4 regions of the Metabacillus herbersteinensis genome follow, and region 2 is predicted to be linked to each of the others. Evidence: riboswitches for the same ligand, from Rfam matches in the RefSeq annotation. Region 2 holds a riboswitch; each other region holds the start of a gene.

Region 1 (5,020 bases), on a different contig from region 2:
TGCTGTCTATATTTCACAATCCTTACTTGCCGTCCATGAAACGACTAAGCATACAACAAAGTACATATTGTTAGCAGCAGGAATTGCAATTATTCTTACAACCGTATTTGCCTTCTTTTTATCAACAAGAATCACCTATCCTCTAAGAAAAATGCGTGAGGCTGCACAGGAGTTAGCGAGAGGAAAGTTTGACAAGAAAGTTCCAATTTTATCTCATGACGAAATCGGGGAGCTTGGTATTGCTTTTAATCAAATGGGTAGACAACTTAAATTTCATATTAATGCCCTGAGTCAGGAAAAAGAACATTTAACAAGTATTTTAAGTAGTATGGCAGATGGTGTTATTACTCTTAATATTGATGGAACGATACTCGTTACAAATCCTCCGGCTGAACGTTTTTTACAAGCGTGGTACTATGAACAAGGGATGAAAGTTGAAATTGGAGAAGAGTTACCACCAGACGCACAAGAGCTTTTTGGGCGTGTGGTTAATACCGAAAAAGAACAAATTATTGAAATTATGTTGCAAGGTAGAAGTTGGGTACTTGTGATGAGTCCATTATACAATCAGTCCTATGTTCGTGGGGCTGTAGCTGTCTTAAGAGATATGACAGAGGAACGAAGACTTGATAAGCTCCGCAAAGATTTTATTGCGAATGTTAGTCATGAGTTGAGAACGCCAATTGCGATGCTCCAAGGGTATAGTGAAGCAATTATCGATGATATTGCTAGTTCGGATGAAGAGAAAAAAGAAATATCGCAAATTATTTATGATGAATCACTTCGAATGGGACGTCTTGTCAATGATTTGCTAGACTTAGCTCGTATGGAGGCAGGACATATTTCGTTAACCTATGATGAAATTTTGATCCCTGAATTTATGGAAAAAATCAACAGGAAATTTCAAGGCTTAGCAAAAGAAAAACAAATTTCACTGCAAATTTCTATGAATCTTGAGGAACCGCAATTTAACTTAGATCCAGATGGGATTGAACAGGTTTTAACAAATCTGATTGATAATGCAATTAGACATACGAGTGTAAATGGTCTGGTGAAATTTAATGTACAATCGGTCGAAAAAGGCTTGAAGTTTAATGTACAAGACTCTGGCAGTGGGATTCCTGAGGATGATCTTCCATTTGTATTTGAACGATTCTATAAAGCTGATAAAGCGAGAACACGAGGAAGATCGGGTACTGGACTCGGGTTAGCCATTGCCAAAAACATCGTTGACGCCCACAAAGGTACAATTACCGTGCACAGTAAAGTCGACGAAGGAACAACCTTTAGCTTTTATATACCTCGAAAAAAGCTAGAATCTGATAGAATTTGACGAACAATCTTGTTTCATAAGAAACAAATTCAGGAAGCGAAAGCGCCTTGGGAAGAAGCTTTTTCTTGTAACATTGACAAACTTCTTATAAAATGAGTATAGTTGACAACTTCATTTTTTGCGAGATAGGTGTAATAAAGCATTTTTTGCTTTATCTTAATAGGGAATCTGGTTTAAATCCAGAACTGTCCCCGCAACTGTAAATGTGGACGAAATGAGAATGACCACTGTATTAAAAATCTAAATGGATTTTTAGTATGGGAAGGCTCAAAGTAGGAAGAAGCATAAGTCAGTAGACCTGCCTAACTCACAATCTTTTTGTTTCAAATCTTCGGGGGTTGAGATTGAAACGAGTCAGGCATTCGTATTTTATTACCTGAGTCGTTTTAGTCCATTCCAAACACGGAGTGGGCTTTTTTACTATTCTAAAATCGATGCGCATCGTTAGGATTAATGAAAAGTCAGTAAAAATTCTTGTCAAAGTGATAGAATCGCAAGTATCTTCTTCTTTTGCTCCTATTCTTATAGCAAGATAAACACAAATCAAAAGGAGTTTAGAAAATGAACCAATTAAAAAAATATCTTCTTCCATTACTTTTATTATTAGTGCTCGTATCTTTAACAGCTTGTGGATCTACAGGTGAAGATCAAACTGAAAAAGAGGGCTCAGAGTCAAGTGAAAAAGCAAGTGAAGAAACGAAAGAGGCAGATTTCCCAATCACCGTCACAGATGCTCTTGGAAATGAAGTGACAATTGAAGAACAACCAGAGAGTATTGTGTCTTTAATTCCTAGTAACACTGAAATTACATATGCACTTGGTATGGGAGATGCAGTTGTTGGAGTGACAGATTTTGATAACTACCCAGAAGAAGTAGCAGAGGTTGAAAAAATCGGTGGTATGGAATTTAATGTTGAGAAAATAATCTCACTACAACCAGATGTTGTTTTAGCGCATGCATCAGGAGCCCATAACTCAGAAGCAGGTTTAAAACAACTCCAAGATGCAGGTATTAATGTCATCGTTGTAAAAGATGCTACATCGATTGATGGTGCTTATGATAGCATTAATTTCATTGGTCAAGTAACAGGTACAACTGAAAAGGCTGATGAAATTGTCAACAATATGAAAGAGAGATTAGGAAATATTGAAGAAAAGGCAGCTACTATATCAGAAGAGGATAAGAAAAATGTATGGGTAGAAATTTCTGGAGCTCCTGAGATTTATACTGCGGGTAAGGGAACGTTTATTGATGAAATGATTCAAGCAGTAGGTGCGATAAACGTGGCTGCGGACTTAGAAGGCTGGCCCAAAGTTACAGAAGAAGATGCTGTTCTTTTTAATCCAGATATTATCGTTTTAACTTATGGATACTATACAGAAAATGCATTAGAGAAAGTTCTAGGTCGTGACGCGTGGAAAGACGTTCCAGCCATCCAAGAAGAGCAAGTATATGACATTCATTCTGATAAGGTTACAAGACCAGGTCCACGACTAATTGAAGGTGTAGAAGAGCTTGCGAAAGCTATTTACCCTGATGTTTACTAAAAGGTTTCGAATTTTTCACCCTTTACTTATTTCAAGTCTAATTGGAATACTATCAATTTTAGCAGGGATATCGTTAGGTACACTAACGATTCCCTTTTCTACTATTATTCAAGTTTTCCTACAGGAATTAGGTTGGGTTTCAAGCACATCTGTGGATAACACAGCCGTTAATATTATTATGTCCATTCGATTCCCAAGAGTAATACTTGCTTTTATGGTTGGAGGTTCCCTAGCAGTTGCTGGTGCGGCCTTTCAAGGATTATTACGCAATCCTCTTGCAGATCCCTATACATTAGGTGTCTCGTCAGGTGCTTCACTCGGAGCTGTCATCGTCCTTTTTTTTGGTGTTTCAGTACCATATTTAGGGATGCTGACCTTACCATTCATTAGTGTTTTATCTGCATTTTTAACGCTTTTCCTCGTCCTATGGTTTACGCGACTAGTTGAGAAAAATTTATCAGTACATACGATTATTTTAACGGGAATTATTTTTAGTTCTTTTTTAGGATCAATGATTTCACTTATCATCGCACTCTCGGGCGAAGAACTACGTCAAATTATCAATTGGCTACTCGGCAGTGTATCGATGAGAGGCTGGGATTATGTCATCATGATTTTGCCATTTTATGCTGCAGGGTTACTTGTTCTCTTTTTTTGCACAAGGGAACTTAACGCTTTTTCATTTGGGGAAGAAGCCGCAAAACACCTTGGCATTGATGTGGATAAGCGAAAAATGATGATTTTAGTAGGTGCTTCGCTGTTAACGGGTGCATCTGTAGCAGTCTCAGGTACGATTGGATTTATAGGATTAGTTATTCCACATATCACCCGACTAATTTGGGGTCCAAGACATGAGAGGTTGTTACCTCTTTCAGTGATAAATGGTGGCTCGTTCCTCGTTTTAGCTGATTTACTAGCAAGAACAATAATAATACCTAGCGAATTACCTGTAGGTGTTATAACCTCGTTAATAGGAGCACCAATTTTTGCTTTTATTTTTTTTACACGCAGTAATAGAAAGTAGTGAGAGTTGTGATAGAAGTAAAAAATTTATCATTTAAAATTGGTAACAAGCACATTTTGAATACGATCGATTTGATTGTTAATAAGGGTGAGTTGTTTGGAATTCTAGGTCCAAATGGAAGTGGAAAAACGACGTTGCTTAAAAATATCGCAGGAATGGTAGCGATCCAAACAGGTGAAGTCTTCATTGATGGAATGGAATTGCAAAAATACAAAACGAAAGAACTTGCCAAACAAATGGCTGTTCTTCCTCAACTAAATGATGCTCCCTTTTCGTTTACTGTCTATGATGCAATCAAGCTTGGACGGTATTCTCATCAAAGCTCGTTGTTTCCATCGTGGTCAAAATTGGACGAAGAAAAAGTAAACGAAGCGATTACTTTAACAAATATTCAGCATTTAAAGGACCGGAACGTAGATGAATTAAGTGGTGGTGAACGGCAACTTGTCTACTTGGCGAGAGCTCTTGCACAAGAAGCAAAGATACTATTATTGGATGAACCAACCAATCATTTAGACGTTTCTCATCAAATGGATTTATTGGAACTACTAAAAAAGTTGGTTGTCGAACAGGAATTAACGATTATCGCAATTTTTCATGATTTAAACTTAGCAAGTCTGTATTGTGATCGCGTTTTTCTGTTAAAAGAGGGCAGTGAAGTATGTACAGATAAAGCAAGGAATGTTTTTAAGCACGAACAACTATCAGAAATCTATGATACTAGTCTAGAGACAATCCATCACCCGGTTGTCCCTAAATCTCTTATTACCTTTATTCCTAGCTATTTAGAGGAAATCATCAAAGATGATGAGCAGCGTCCCTTCATAAATGAACATACGAAGGATTGGCTTGTATTACAAACGACTTACCCATATAAAACACTTTCCTCTGCAATAATTGGTTCTGGGTTTGGTTGGAGTACAACTTTTGCAACTCTCCATGTCGATAAAAACTATCTCTGTGATAATCCAGTAGAAGATATGAAATCGAACCTAATTAAAAAGGGATATGACCACACAAGAACCATCGGGATGATGACAGCAGCTAGTTTAGAAGATGCTTCATTTAAAGAACACATTGATGAACAATTTTCTTTAAAAGTCATGGTCACAGCT
Region 2 (5,020 bases):
ATGGGTAGTCGCGACATCAGTGGATTAAAGAAATTACTCTATGGAAGTGTAAGTGAGAAGGTTTCAAAGCACTCCAACATTCCAGTATTAATTGCTAAATGAAAAGACTGCTTTTAGTAGTCTTTTTTTCTTCCCTAAAAAAAAACTTCTGAAGCCACAGGCTCTTAGATAAATCCGAACACCCACATTGAATTCTCCAGAATAATTAAACTACTCTCTCACTCATTGACACAGAATATTAGATTGATATAATACTTTTATACACAAAAGCATAAAAGCGTTTAAGTGATAAATTAATTTCCCTCTAATGCTAGCTTCTAGCTCCCAAAGAGGGTTTAAGGATGGTATAAACAGTGCAAAACAACCAGAATCTTTTCACATACCGTCAAGCAATCTTGACGACAATAGGCATTCTAGGAATTATTTTCATCAGTTTGTTTATTTTTAAGACCGAGCCGCATATTCCTCTTCTTGCTTGTATTCTAATGGTGTCATTCGTTGGAATAACGAAACGAGTCGCATGGAAAGAGCTAGAAGATGGAATGGTAAAAGGAATACAAAGTGGTGTACAGCCAATTATTCTTTTAGCACTCATTGGTCTTTTAATTGGAGCATGGATGTTCAGTGGGACAATTCCAACTGTTATTGTCTATGCTTTGTCTGTGATAAATCCTACCTATCTATTAATTACAGCATTATTTTCATGTATGGTCATCTCTTCATTAGTTGGTAGTTCATTTACAACAGTTAGTACGATTGGTGTAGCACTAATGGGTGTTGGAATTGCAACTGGGTTACCACTTGAGTGGGTAGCAGGGGCTGTAATTTGTGGGGCATGCTTTGGTGATAAAATGTCACCGATGTCTGACACAACAAATTTCGCATCTGGTGTATCTTCGGTTCCTTTGTTTACTCATATTAGGCACATGACAAAAACCACTGTCCCAGCCATTATCATTACTGCGATCATATTTTTAATGCTTGGGTTTTCAACTCCTATTAATGAAGCATCACTCTTAGTAATGAGTGAAATGGTAGCCGTCATAAATCAGCATGTGGCAGTTAGTATGTGGACACTACTTTCTCCTCTACTCGTCATAGTGTTAGCTGTTCGGAAGTTTCCTGTTATCCCTGCTTTTACAATTGGAATTATTTCTGCTGGGATAACAGGCATACTCGTTCAGGATGCGAGTATAGGACAATTTTTAACAACCTTACAAAACGGCACAACCTTCACCGTTGAGAACGAACAGGTAAGCAATATTTTAAATCGCGGTGGATTACAATCGATGATGTGGTCGATCTCGCTGATTATGATCGCATTTGCTTTAGGTGGACTTTTAGAAAAATTACAGATCATTACAACGTTATTAACTGGGCTTTTTGAACGAATTCAGTCTCGTGGCCAACTGATTCTCTCAACTGTCGCCTCCTCTTTAGGTGTAAATCTCTTAACAGGAGAACAATACTTATCGATCTTAATACCTGGACAAACATTTAAACCATTGTACGAAAAAATGGCGATTGATCGTAAATACTTATCTCGATCCCTCGAAGATTCGGGCACACTTATTAACCCGCTCGTTCCTTGGGGCGTTAGCGGAGCATTTTTCGCTCAAACATTAGGTGTCTCAGTTATCGACTACTTGCCATTCGCCTTTTTTCTATATATCTCTCCTTTATTTACGATTTTGTTTGGATTTAGAGCGAAAGGATAATACAAAAAGAGCCGCGTAAAAATCGTTGAAATGATTTTTATGCGGCTCTTTTTATTAAATTTTCCCTAAGGTGTGATTTTCCGAAACAACTCCTGGAGCCTTTTAGTTACTTCACCAGGCTTCCCTTCACCAATTACATCTTCCTCAATTTTTGTTACAGGAACAATTTCAATCGTTGTTGAAGAAATAAATGCTTCATCAAAAGAAGTTCGCTCATTAATGTAGAGTTCTTTTTCCATAAAAGGTATTCCATTTTCACTACAAAGCTCTATAATTTTCATTCTTGTAATTCCATTCAAAATCAGGTTATTCGCTGGATGTGTATAAACAGTTCCATCCTTCACTGCATAGAAATTTGTTGAAGATCCTTCAGTGATTGTGCCATCACGATGCAGAAGTGCCTCATATGTCCCTTTATCTAAGGCCTCTTGCTTTGCCATAACATTCCACAATAAATTTAAACTCTTTATATCACAGCGAAGCCAGCGCATGTCATCAACAAGGTTCACTTGAACACCATTTTGTTGCTCTTGAGCAGGTTTTTTTCCAGGTAACGGATACGCGATTAATACAGGTGTAACCTTATCGCCCGGAAATGAATGATTTCTTAAACTTACACCTCGAGAAACCTGTACATATACAGCACCATTTTGCACTGAGTTTTCACTCACTAACTCTATAAGTCTCTCTTTTAATACATCAAGACGTAGTGGTAGTTTCATTCTAATTTGATCTGCACTTCTCGCAAGTCTTTCTAAGTGCTCATTTATAGTGAACAGTTGTCCTTCATACACCCGCATCACTTCGTAAACGCCATCGCCAAATTGATAACCCCGGTCTTCTATATCAATTGCCACTTCATCTCTATTCAACAGTTGATCTTGTAATAAAACGCGCATATTCTACTCCCTTTCGAATCGGAATTTTAACAATCTTTTCCCTAGTATGACATGGTTACAGATTTTATTAAAGAGCTAACCCTGAGAACTTTTTAGAATGATCATATTCAATTCTTTTCGACAATCATCACTTTTTAGTTGAAAAGAAACGACTAGTCCTATATGATGTTTATATAAGATACACACTACATATTGAATTAACAATAACGTTAGTAACTATATATAGTATTAACTGTAAGAACAGGTGCCAAGTTGGCATAATAGGGAATCTGGTGAAATTCCAGAGCTGTCCCCGCAACTGTAAGTGTGACGAACTGAGAAAAGCCACTGTACAATACATCAAGATATCGTATGGGAAGGACTCTAAGTAGGATTAAGCACAAGTCAGTAGACCTGCCTGTAACTTGCAAAGTTTCGAATTCTTCGGGGACCTGAGAAGATGAAACGATGGGATAAAATGAAGGTTATTTGGGTTACCTTCTTCATTGTGCTATCGTTTGATCCACTCAATCTACGAGTGGATTTTTTATTTTTGTTAAACAGGAGGATGACAATGACAACACAATTGACCCAGACGTTGATAAAAAATAGTAACGATGGAACTGTAACTCAATTTGATTCTTTAAAATTGCAGCGCTCTCTCGAAAACCTTGGACAAGACTTCCTTGCTCTCCCATTAGAGAACTTCATTGAACGAGTTCTTCTATCCATCTCACAAAGGGAAATGTATTCCTCCGAACAAATAACCAATCTACTAATCTTAGAAGGTTTATCACATATTAGTGAAACAGAACCCGATTGGACGTACTTTTGTGCACAGCTTTTTCTGAAAAAACTTTATGCAGAGTCTGCACACGCTCGTCACTATCCAAAGGAAGAAAAATACGGCCCCTTTTATGAGCTTCTCACAGCTTTGGAATCAAAAGGAATCTATAGCACATTCTTAACAACCTCCTATTCGAAGGATGAAATTGAAGAGCTAGGTGCAATCATCAACCCCGACAACGACAAGCTATTTACATACATTGGACTTCGTACCTTAAGCGACCGTTATTTAGCCCGAGATTTCAACAAGCAAGTGTACGAGCTCCCACAGGAACGGTTTTTAATCATTGCGATGACTTTGCTTGCAAATGAGGAGAGAGAAAAACGCTTATACCTAGTTAAAGAAGCATATTGGGCGATGAGCAATCTATATATGACTGTCGCAACTCCTACTCTCTCCAACGCAGGAAAACCAATCGGACAGCTATCAAGCTGTTTTATCGATACGATCGATGATAGTTTACAAGGAATCTTTGATAGCAACACTGATATTGCGAATTTATCAAAAGCAGGTGGCGGAATTGGCACGTATCTAGGTAAGCTGAGAAGTCGTGGCAGTGATATTAAAGGTTTCAAAGGAGTATCTTCTGGTGTCATTCCTTGGATGAAGCAATTAAACAACACAGCTGTAAGTGTTGATCAGCTTGGGCAACGAAAAGGAGCAATCGCGGTTTATCTTGATGTTTGGCACAAAGATATCTTTTCCTTTTTAGATGCAAAATTGAACAATGGTGATGAACGTCTAAGGACCCATGATTTGTTTACAGGCGTTTGTATTCCTGATTTATTTATGGAACAGGTCGAAAAGCGTGGTGAATGGCATTTATTTGATCCCCATGAAGTTCGTCGAGTAATGGGATACAGCTTAGAAGACTATTTCGATGAGGAAAAAGGCAATGGAAGCTTTAGAGAAAAATACTGGGATTGTGTGAACACCCCTACTCTTTCAAGAGAAACTATTCCGGCCATTGATATCATGAAGCGGATTATGATTAGTCAACTTGAGGCAGGCACACCTTATATGTTTTACCGCGATGAAGTAAATCGAAAAAATACAAATTCTCATGTTGGAGTGATCTACTGTAGCAACCTTTGTACCGAAATTACTCAAAATCAAAGCCCAACGATTCAGGACGAGCAGTACACAGAAGACGGGAAAATTATCACAGTGAAAACACCTGGTGATTTTGTTGTTTGCAATCTCTCATCTATTAATCTCGCCAAAGCTGTAACCGATTCCGTTCTAAAGAGATTAATTCCTATTCAAGTTCGGATGTTAGACAATGTCATTGATCTCAATAACATCCCAGTTTTACAAGCAAAACTAACCAATCAGAAATACCGTTCGATTGGGTTGGGAACCTTCGGATGGCATCACCTTCTAGCATTAAGGCAACTAAAATGGGAAAGTGATGAAGCAGTCGCTTATGCGGACAAGCTTTATGAGGAAATCTCTTATTATACGATCCAAGCTAGCATGGAATTAGCAAAAGAAAAGGGTGCTTACTCTGTTTTTCATGGTTCAGATTGGGAAAATGGTTCCTATTTTACAAAGAGAAATTACAAAACAGCAGGGAG
Region 3 (5,020 bases), on a different contig from region 2:
ACCGATTGGTTCGAATTATCAAGGAGCACCACTTAGCGATAAATTGAAAAGTCAATATGAAATGATCCATCAAGGAGTATCGGCGGAAAGAATTGCAGAGAAATATGGCTTCACTCGAGAAGAACTGGATCGTTTTTCGTTAGAAAGTCACGAAAAAGCGTTAGTAGCGCAAGCAGAGGGTTATTTTTCGAACGAAATCATTCCTGTTACTGTTACTTTGCCAGATGGCACTACTTTGGAGGTAATAGAAGATTCTGGCCCACGCAAGGAAACGTCTATGGAAGCGCTCTCTAATTTGAAAACGGTGTTTAAGGAAGATGGGGTTATTCACGCTGGTAATGCTAGTCAAATTAGTGATGGAGCAGCCGCTTTATTGTTAATGTCAAGAGAAAAGGCGGATGAATTAGGCTTAAAACCTCGGTTTCTTGTACATACTCGAGTAGTTGTCGGCTCAGATCCTACTCTTATGCTAACAGGGCCGATTCCTGCAACAAAAAAAGCACTAGAAAAATCAGGACTTTCAATTGATGATATTGATGTGTTCGAAGTAAATGAAGCGTTCGCATCTGTTCCGTTAGCATGGTTAAAAGAAACAGGAGCAGATCCTAAGAAACTAAACCCAAATGGTGGAGCGATTGCACTAGGTCATCCACTAGGAGCTAGTGGAGCCAGGTTGATGGTATCAATGATGCATGAACTAGAACGTACGGGAGGTCGGTTTGGCTTACAGACCATGTGCGAAGGACATGGGATGGCGAATGCTACGATTATTGAGAGAATAGGTTAAATATTGCTGCTAAGGTAATTTAAATAGATGCTTTAGTAAATGAACAAGTAATTGTTCAAAAATATGAGAGTATGAGGACTGATCGTCCAGTATTAAGCGATCAGTCTTTTTTTAGGTTATAAATGAGAAGAAAATGATTGCAATTTCTCTTGATTTTTGTTTTAATAGAGTGCGAACTTTTTAAGCGAAAAATAGCCGCAAGTAAACACTTCTGTATGGATATCTTGCAAATATAAATATAGAAGGTGAATTAAATTGGAGAATAAACAATTTCGCGTATTACTGCATTACCACTATGTTACAATTGAAAATCCAGAAGAATATACACAACAGCATTTAGAATTCTGTCAATCTCTTGGCTTAAAAGGTAGAATCTTAATCGCTCATGAAGGTATAAACGGCACGATATCTGGTACAGTTGAGCAAACAGACCAATATATGGCAACAATGAAAGAGGATCCTCGGTTTAAAGAGATGGTCTATAAAATAGATGAAGCAGATGAACATGCTTTCAAAAAAATGAAAGTCCGTCATAGACCGGAACTCGTCACTTTACGACTAGAAGATGATGTGAATCCTCTTGAGGTAACTGGAAAATATTATAGCCCAACAGAATTTTATGAAGCAATGCAACAGGAAGACACGGTAGTAATCGATGCTAGAAATGATTACGAATATTCATTAGGTCGTTTCCGTAATGCGATCATGCCTGATATAAATACATTTAAAGAACTGCCTGAATGGATTCGAGAAAATCGCAAACAATTCGAGGGCAAAAAGATCCTTACGTACTGTACAGGAGGAGTCCGCTGTGAAAAATTCTCAGGTTGGTTACGCAAAGAGGGATTTGAGGATGTAGCACAATTACATGGTGGCATCGTCACATATGGCAAGGACCCAGAAGTGCAAGGTAAACTATGGGATGGACAATGCTACGTGTTTGATGAAAGAATTAGCGTACCTGTTAATGGAGTAGAACCAACAGTTGTAGGCAGAGATTACTTTACAAATGAACCATGTGAGCGCTATGTTAACTGTGCAAACCCAGAATGCAATAAAAAAATTCTTTGTTCAGAAGAAAATGAACATAAATATTTACGTGCATGTAGTCATGAATGTAGAGTTAATTCAAGAAATAGATATATAAGCGAGCATGGTCTGACTGAAGAGTCTGTACAAGAACGTCTAGAAGCATTGGTCTAGTTTAATTTAAATGTGAGGAACCCCTTCTTATTTTGAAGGGGTTCACTTCAGAGGTGCAAACAAACAATTCTCAGGGAGAAAACACACTGTATTTCATAAGAAATCACAGTGTGTTTTTTGTTGTCATATCAAGGTTAGATGTTGTTTCTTGTCTTATTCTCTCCGAATTCGAAAGGTAAATTCTAAAGGTAGAAATAATTATTGGAGTGTGTGTGATTTATAGTGTGAATATTTATTGAAGTTTTATAGTGAACCAAGAAAAATGTCCTTTATAAAGCTTATGAAGGACAAAACTCTGTAGGAAAGCAGAGGAAATGTCCTTCATAAAGCTTATGAAGGATAAAGCTCCGTAGGAAAGCAGGGAAAATGTCCTTCATAGAGCTGATGGAGGACAAAACCCCGTAGGATAGAAAGCGAAATGTCCTTTGCAACGACTTGGAAAAAAACATATATGAATTTTCCCACGAATTAAGAGGTTAAAAACTTGTGAATGAGCCATTGAATTCGACTTGTTATTTAAATTTCTGCACCCCACAAGTGAACCCGTTACTTATTTTGAAAGGTTTTTTTGACAGGATGTGTTTGGCATGCTAATATGGCTATTAAATTCAAAATATTATAAAACATTAAAACTCTTAATCAAGAGAAGTGGAGGCAGCGTCCAACGCTTATCTTTAAAAAATTTAATATAAAACGCAATTAGGTGCTGTGTGAAAGATTTATACAGCTTAAAAGGGAAGTCGGTGAAATTCCGGCACGGTCCCGCCACTGTAATGGGGAGCAACTTATCAATCAACCACTGTTTCATATTGAAATGGGAAGGGATAAGAAGCGAAGATCCTAAGTCAGGAGACCTGCCTGTTGTATGTACTTTTGCTCTACGGGGATATAGGGGAGGGGTGAGGAATACGTGTTGAGGAAACCAGTAGGTCTCAACTCTAGTTAGCTATGCGTATGAATCTCTCTTTTCTATTTGAAAAGGGAGATTTTTTAGTTTAACTTCCATCAGTGACCTTCTGATGGTTAGTTAACCTTATCAGGTTCTTAGTGTCAGTTTCGACCAAAGGGAGTTACTGCCACTTAGGAACGTGGCTAGTTGAAGACGAAAACTATCGAAGGAGTGATAAATAAGATGAGTAAAGTAAAAAGCTCGAATTTAGGTTATCCAAGAATTGGTGAACAACGCGAATGGAAAAAGGCACTTGAACAGTTTTGGGCAGGAAAACTTGAAGAAAAATCATTCTTAAAAGAAATTGAAGGAATTCGTCTACATCATCTTCAGAAGCAAATTGATCAAGGAATAGACTTAATTCCGGTTGGAGATTTTAGCTTGTATGATCATGTACTTGATACAGCTGTTATGTTCGGTCTAGTTCCGAAGCGCTTTGAGTACGATGGAGGTAAAGTATCACTTGAAACATATTTTGATATTGCACGTGGTACGAATGGTGCGGTTGCATCCCAAATGACAAAATGGTTTAACACAAACTATCACTATATTGTTCCAGAACTGGATGAAGTAGAACCAACTCTTGTTGAAAACCGTCCACTTCAATTTTATAAAGAGGCGAAACACAAACTTGATATCGAAGGTAAGCCTGTTATCTTAGGACCTATAACATTTATAAAGCTGTCAAAAGGATATAAAGACAGTGACTTTAAAACAATTGTTAATCAATTTGTGCCGCTTTATGCTGACATATTACGTGAATTGCAAAAAGAAGGCGTAGAGTGGGTGCAAATCGATGAACCTATTTTATCGACAACACTTTTAAAAGAAGAGGTTGCTTTATTTAACGAAGTCTATCAAACATTGCGTGAAGCAGCACCAGAAGTGAAAATTATTTTGCAAACCTATTTTGAGAGCATTGAAAAATACGAAGATATCGTTTCACTCCCTGTTCAAGGAATTGGCCTAGATTTTGTACATGATCATGGGGAAAATCTTGCAGCTTTGAAAAAATATGGTTTCCCAAAAGATAAAGTGCTTGCTGCTGGAGTAATTGACGGACGGAACATATGGTGTGCGAATCTTGATGAAAAGTCCTCACTTCTTGCAGAGATTTCGGAGGTTGTTTCAAAGGATCGTCTCCTTGTACAGCCTTCATCAAGCTTACTACATGTACCAGTGACAGTTAAAAGCGAAAATACACTCGATGCAGTTATAAAAGATGCACTATCATTTGCAGATGAAAAATTATCTGAAATTGTAGTGCTTACAAAAGGATTAAACGCTGGGAAGGGAACAATACATAAGGAGATCACAGCGAGTATAAAAGCAATTGAGGAGTTAAATGAATCATCCTTTCGAAACAATAGACAAGTCCAAGAAGCCATTGAGAATTTGCATTCGTATAAAGCTGAACGTGAAGCACCATTTAAAATCCGTCAAGGTTTTCAAGAAAAGGCTTTTCAATTACCACTTCTTCCAACTACATCAATTGGAAGCTTCCCGCAAACACAAGAAGTAAGAAAACAGCGTTTAAAGTGGCGAAAAGGAGAGCTAACTGGTGAAGAGTATGGAACATATATAAAAGCTGAAATTAATAAATGGATAGAAATTCAAGAAGAACTTGGTCTAGATGTGTTTGTACATGGAGAATTTGAACGTACAGACATGGTTGAATATTTTGGTGAAAAATTAGATGGCTTTCAATTCACTAAATTCGGTTGGGTACAGTCATATGGTTCTCGATGTGTGAAGCCACCGCTTATATACGGTGACGTGAACTATTTAAAACCAATGACAGTCAAAGAAACCGTATATGCTCAAACGTTAACAGACAAACCTGTAAAAGGAATGTTGACAGGTCCCATTACAATTTTAAATTGGTCGTTTGTTCGCGATGATGTTTCACGCTACGTTGTTGCAAACCAAATTGCGCTAGCACTTCGAAAAGAAGTTGAAACACTTGAGGAGAATGGAATTCATATGATTCAAGTCGATGAACCAGCACTTCGTGAAGGGTTGCCATTAAAACGGGAAAAATGGGAAAGCTATCTTGACGCTGCAGTCTACGCATTTAAACT
Region 4 (5,020 bases), on a different contig from region 2:
CTTCCTGTGCTCGGCCCACTTCTTCAGTCATTCCGGTACTAATAATTTGTTGGTTTGTCAAAAGACCCTCAATTAACTCCACATACGTTTTGTAGCCGATGACCATATCGCTTTCCCCAATGGCTTCTCTCGCTCGATCTGTTATGTGTTCAAAACTTCCTGGTCCAAAGCCAATCACAAGTAACTTGCCAGCCACCTTATACGCCTCCCTTGACTAATTCAACGAGCATTATGACTCCTAAGCCGATGCTATAGATTCCTGTAATTGACCCAAGAATGATAAAAAGCTGTTTTCGAAACCTAGCCTTTACAAATCCCCATGATAGACAACATGTTATAAAGATCGTTGAGATTAGTAGTCCGATAACAAATAGAAATAGCTGGATCATTGCTGCGGATAAGTTACTCATTCCAACTGCATTTGTAATAACTGCAAGTTGCGTCGGTGTTTCCACACCAATGCCATGAATAATTCCGATAAGAAATGCCCCTATAACCCCAAACGCAAGAGGTGATAGATTGGCTTTTATTCCTTCCCGTTTCGCTTTTGGTGTGAAATTTGCTAGAAACTCATAGACAATCTTGATACGACTTTTATACTCATACTCATTCCTTTGAACGAAAACCGTATATAAGATAAACCCACCTAGTAGAAGAAGTGTTATTCCTACAAAACCTTCCAGAAAAACTTGGGCATTAGTAGGTAGTTTTAAGCCAATGAGAATTGAAATTAGCCCAATGATTAAAACAATTAAACCATGACCTAACGCGTACATTAACCCAAGCGACACTTGCCTTCGCTTTCGTTCTTCACTTCCTACCATGTCAGCAATTGCTGCAACATGGTCACTATCCATTCCATGCCTCATTCCAATAAAAACTGCTAATAACGCGAATGATAAAACTTCCAAATTAACCTTCTCCTTTTAATGGTTTTGATATACCGACTATCGACTCTGAATGATCAGGTGCAATAAATCCTTGTTCTTCATAGTGATAAATAACAGATTCCAGAGCGATTCTTCCTTCTGCTAGATGTTCTTTAACAATCGTACTCCCCGATTCTGGAGTAACCGCCTTATACCAAGTTCCTTCTGGATAAACGATCACGACGCAAGCATCTTTGCATCGACCATTACAGCGGGTTCTCGTCGAATGTACTTGCGCATCCAACTCCAAGTTCGTCACTTCATTTCGAATCGCTTGGGTTACCTCTTCTCCTCCCTTTCTCATACAACTACTTCCGTTACAAATCAAAACATGATGTTTAGTCCCGTTTAAATTCCAAGTTGTCATCTAATCAGCTCCATTATTTTTTTAGACAAATAAAAAATGCACCCCTATTAGATAGAGGTGCAGAAAAAATGACACAATGATACGTATCCCACTTAATCGGCACTTCTTCCTATAGCCCGTAGGATTACGAAGTATTTACGTACAAGGCAGGTCTCCTGACTATGGTTCATCATTTCATTGCGTCTTCCCAAGCAAGTATGCTCAGTGACATTTTGCAATAAAACTCCCCTTAACAGTGGCGGGTACCGTGACGGATTTTCACCGTTCTTCCCTTTTAACACAATAGACATCTATCGTGCACCTTGTCGTAACATTATGTAATTGTATAAATCTACTAAAAAACAAAAATAATTACTAATGACTACATACACATCATATTATTCTCGCATTGGACAATATATGTATGGTCTCCATAAAAAAGCACACAAAAAATCCACTCACCTTTTGAGATGAGCGGATGAAACGACGAACATAAAAAGGAAAATTAATAAAAATTAACCTATTGTGCCATCGTTTCACTTTCTCAATCCCCGAAGAAGTTGAAACTTATAAATTAAGACAGGTCTCCTGACTTGTGCATCTTCCTACTATGAGACCTTCCCATATAAGTACCTATATCAGTACTCTTATACAGTGGTTATCTCAGGTTCGTCCACACTTACAGTTGCGGGGGCAGTTCTGGATTTTCACCAGATTCCCTATTAAGCCTTCTTGGCATCTTAATCTATTTGTTTTATAAATTGGAATATTTATTTCACAAACTAAATCTATTAACATCTTATAGGAACAATTATGACAATGCAAGGAATGGGAGGAAATTGTTTGAAATCTTAGTTTTGTTTAAGTCTATAATTATTTTGACTCAAGAATAGTACTTTATTCTCCCCATTTGTCACTAAATATCAATTTCTTTAAGTTCTGTCTTTTTTCCCACTTTTCTGTTTCTAGAATAGGTGCTTTCGGATATACGTCTGTATATCCAATTGAGATTAATGCAACTGGATCGATATGAAAAGGTATTTTTAAAATGTCACGGATGTCTGACTTTTTATAGAAGCTGACCCATCCCATCGCTAATCCTTCAGCACAAGCTGCTAACCACATATTCTGAATTGCACAGGCAGTAGACATAATATCGGTTTCTGGAATTGAATTCCGTCCAAGTACATGTGATCCTCCTCTTGAAGAATCACATGTTACACAAATTGTTAACGGAGCTTCTTTAATACCTTCAACTTTTAGGTTGAGAAATTTTGTTGCTCGGTCATCTTCTTCATAATGAATTGCCAATGCTCTTCGTTCTTTATCTGCTGCCCAAGCCAAACGTTTTTTTGTGTCAATAGACTCAACTAAAATAAAATTCCACGGCTGCATAAACCCAACTGATGGTGCATAATGTGCCGCTTCTAATATTCTATCTACAGCTTCTTTTGGTACTTTGTTAGGTGAAAATGTTCGGACATCTCTTCTAGTGAAAATGACTTTATAAATTGCTTCTCTTTCTTCATTAGTAAACATATGGAAAAACACCTCACTCATTTTTAACTTGTAAGCATCTAGCGTTTTAAAAAATTAAATTCATTTTCTAATTCTTATTGGATATTCCGGCTTGTGTAAAAGTGGCCATTTCTCTTAACATGAGGGTTGCTGAATGTAGAATAGGAAAAGCCATAGCTGCTCCACTTCCTTCTCCTAATCTCATTCCTAAATCAAGTAGTGGTTTTTTTCCTAACAACTCAATAGCTATATCATGACCAGGCTCTACTGAACGGTGTCCTATAAAAATATACTCGGTGACTTGACTTGAAATCATTTTCGCCACTAATGCGGCTGTTGTAGAGATAAAGCCATCAACAAGGATTGGGATTCTGTTGCTAGCCCCTGCGAGCATTGCACCAACCATTCCCGCAATTTCTAGCCCACCGACTTTTGATAGAATATCGATCGGGTCATTTGGATTAGGCTTTCTCTCTTTAAGAGCTTTTCTAATAACTTTTTGTTTATGGATTATTCTTTCAGCTGTAATTCCTGTACCACTCCCAACTAGACTTTCTAGGTTCTGTCTGCTGATCGCTGCTAAAATTGCACTACTTGATGTTGTATTTCCAATTCCCATTTCTCCAAGAATTAGACATTTAACGCCCATATTAATCATTTGTTGTCCTTGTTCATAGCCTATTTCAACTGCATTAATCGCTTCAATAATCGACATCGCATCTTCTTGGTAAAAGTTTGCAGTTCCATACCGAATTTTCTTACTAATTAACTCTTCTTCCTCAATATCAACAGAAACACCTATGTCTATAATTCTTAAATGAGCATCAATAGACTTACTGAACACATTAATCGCGGCTCCTCCATTTAAAAAGTTTCGAACCATCTGTTCTGTCACTTCTTTAGGGAATGCGGATATTCCTTCAGCAGTCACACCATGATCAGCTGCGAATACAATCACACCTGGTCGTGTAATCTGTGGAAATGGATTGCTAGTCATTTTTGCTAGTTCAATCACGATTTCTTCCAATCTGCCAAGGCTCCCTAGAGGTTTCGTTAATGAATCTACATACTCTCTAACAGTTTTACCCATTTCATCATCAAGCGGAGGAATAGTTATATTTGGTAATCTTTTTTCCATAGTTTCTTAGTCCTTTCTTATCTCTACATGTATTATGTGGTACTTTTCAATCCATTTTGTCAATTTAACACACTTTTCAGTAAATAAAAAGCAACTGAAAAATGAATTCAGCTGCCACAATTATTTATAACAATTTATCGTCGACCTTATTTAACCATTCCTCAATTTCTCCTACAACCGATTCAACACATCCGTCTTCAAAAGGAGACTTTAGGTTCGCAACTTTCACGAGCTCTAGGAAAGATTTGCTTCCACCTTGTTTACAAAGTGTTAAATAATCCTTCCATGCATCCTCACGGTTTTCATGGAGTCTTTTCCAAAATTGCAAAGCACAAATCTGTGCTAATGTGTAATCAATGTAATAAAATGGCGAGTTGTAAATATGGCCTTGTCGTTGCCAATAGCCACCACTCTCTAGGTATTCATTGCCCTCATAATCACGGTGTGGCAAGTATTTTTTCTCAATTTCACGCCATTCTGATTTACGTTCTTCAGGAGTTGCCTCAGGGTTTTCATAGACGAAATGTTGGAATTCATCGACTGCAACACCGTATGGAAGGAATAAAAGTGCACTACTTAAATGACTAAATTTGTACTTCTCTGTGTCTTCTTTAAAGAAGTTTTCCATCCATGACCATGTGAAGAACTCCATACTCATGGAATGAATTTCACAAGCTTCCATTGTAGGGAAACCATATTCAGATACTGCGAAATGTCTGCTTTGATACACTTGAAATGCATGTCCTGCTTCATGTGTTAAAACATCGATATCACCAGACGTACCATTGAAGTTTGCGAAGATATAAGGAGATTGATAGTCAGGAATATATGTGCAATATCCACCGCCAGCTTTCCCCTTTTTTGCTTCAAGATCCACTAGATTTTTCTCCATCATAAAGTTGTACCATTCATTTGTTTCAGGAGAAAGTTCTGCATACATTTTCTTGCCATTATCTACAATCCAATCCGGATCCCCTTTTGGTGTGGCATTTCCAGTTGTGTATTCAACCGGCTCATCATAAAAAATGAGATTTTCTAAGCCTAAACGTTCTTGTTGGCGTTCTCTTAGTTTCGTTGCAATCGGAACGA

The links. A riboswitch is a leader RNA that binds a small molecule or an ion and turns the genes downstream of it on or off. The one in region 2 is predicted to bind cobalamin.
Region 1: linked by a shared signal. The riboswitch ahead of ACFFIX_RS08800 (ABC transporter substrate-binding protein) and the one ahead of ACFFIX_RS11835 (ribonucleoside-diphosphate reductase subunit alpha) in region 2 are both predicted to bind cobalamin.
Region 3: linked by a shared signal. The riboswitch ahead of metE (5-methyltetrahydropteroyltriglutamate--homocysteine S-methyltransferase) and the one ahead of ACFFIX_RS11835 (ribonucleoside-diphosphate reductase subunit alpha) in region 2 are both predicted to bind cobalamin.
Region 4: linked by a shared signal. The riboswitch ahead of ACFFIX_RS03690 ((2Fe-2S) ferredoxin domain-containing protein) and the one ahead of ACFFIX_RS11835 (ribonucleoside-diphosphate reductase subunit alpha) in region 2 are both predicted to bind cobalamin.

Annotation. Positions count from the first base shown of each region.
Region 1 is NZ_JBHLVO010000005.1:84,781-89,800, forward strand. It holds gene ACFFIX_RS08795 (ATP-binding protein) at 1-1,333, shown strand, start outside; cobalamin riboswitch at 1,444-1,653, shown strand; gene ACFFIX_RS08800 (ABC transporter substrate-binding protein) at 1,895-2,881, shown strand; gene ACFFIX_RS08805 (FecCD family ABC transporter permease) at 2,850-3,905, shown strand; gene ACFFIX_RS08810 (adenosylcobinamide amidohydrolase) at 3,914-5,020, shown strand, end outside.
Region 2 is NZ_JBHLVO010000008.1:91,514-96,533, forward strand. It holds gene ACFFIX_RS11820 (universal stress protein) at 1-102, shown strand, start outside; gene nhaC (Na+/H+ antiporter NhaC) at 354-1,718, shown strand; gene dat (D-amino-acid transaminase) at 1,784-2,617, opposite strand; cobalamin riboswitch at 2,844-3,032, shown strand; gene ACFFIX_RS11835 (ribonucleoside-diphosphate reductase subunit alpha) at 3,075-5,020, shown strand, end outside.
Region 3 is NZ_JBHLVO010000015.1:72,496-77,515, forward strand. It holds gene ACFFIX_RS16545 (thiolase family protein) at 1-787, shown strand, start outside; gene trhO (oxygen-dependent tRNA uridine(34) hydroxylase TrhO) at 1,043-1,990, shown strand; cobalamin riboswitch at 2,674-2,866, shown strand; gene metE (5-methyltetrahydropteroyltriglutamate--homocysteine S-methyltransferase) at 3,123-5,020, shown strand, end outside.
Region 4 is NZ_JBHLVO010000002.1:138,052-143,071, reverse strand. It holds gene cobJ (precorrin-3B C(17)-methyltransferase) at 1-196, opposite strand, end outside; gene ACFFIX_RS03695 (High-affinity nickel-transporter) at 198-911, opposite strand; gene ACFFIX_RS03690 ((2Fe-2S) ferredoxin domain-containing protein) at 913-1,296, opposite strand; cobalamin riboswitch at 1,425-1,615, opposite strand; cobalamin riboswitch at 1,837-2,033, opposite strand; gene bluB (5,6-dimethylbenzimidazole synthase) at 2,173-2,814, opposite strand; gene cobT (nicotinate-nucleotide--dimethylbenzimidazole phosphoribosyltransferase) at 2,882-3,931, opposite strand; gene ACFFIX_RS03675 (M3 family oligoendopeptidase) at 4,056-5,020, opposite strand, start outside.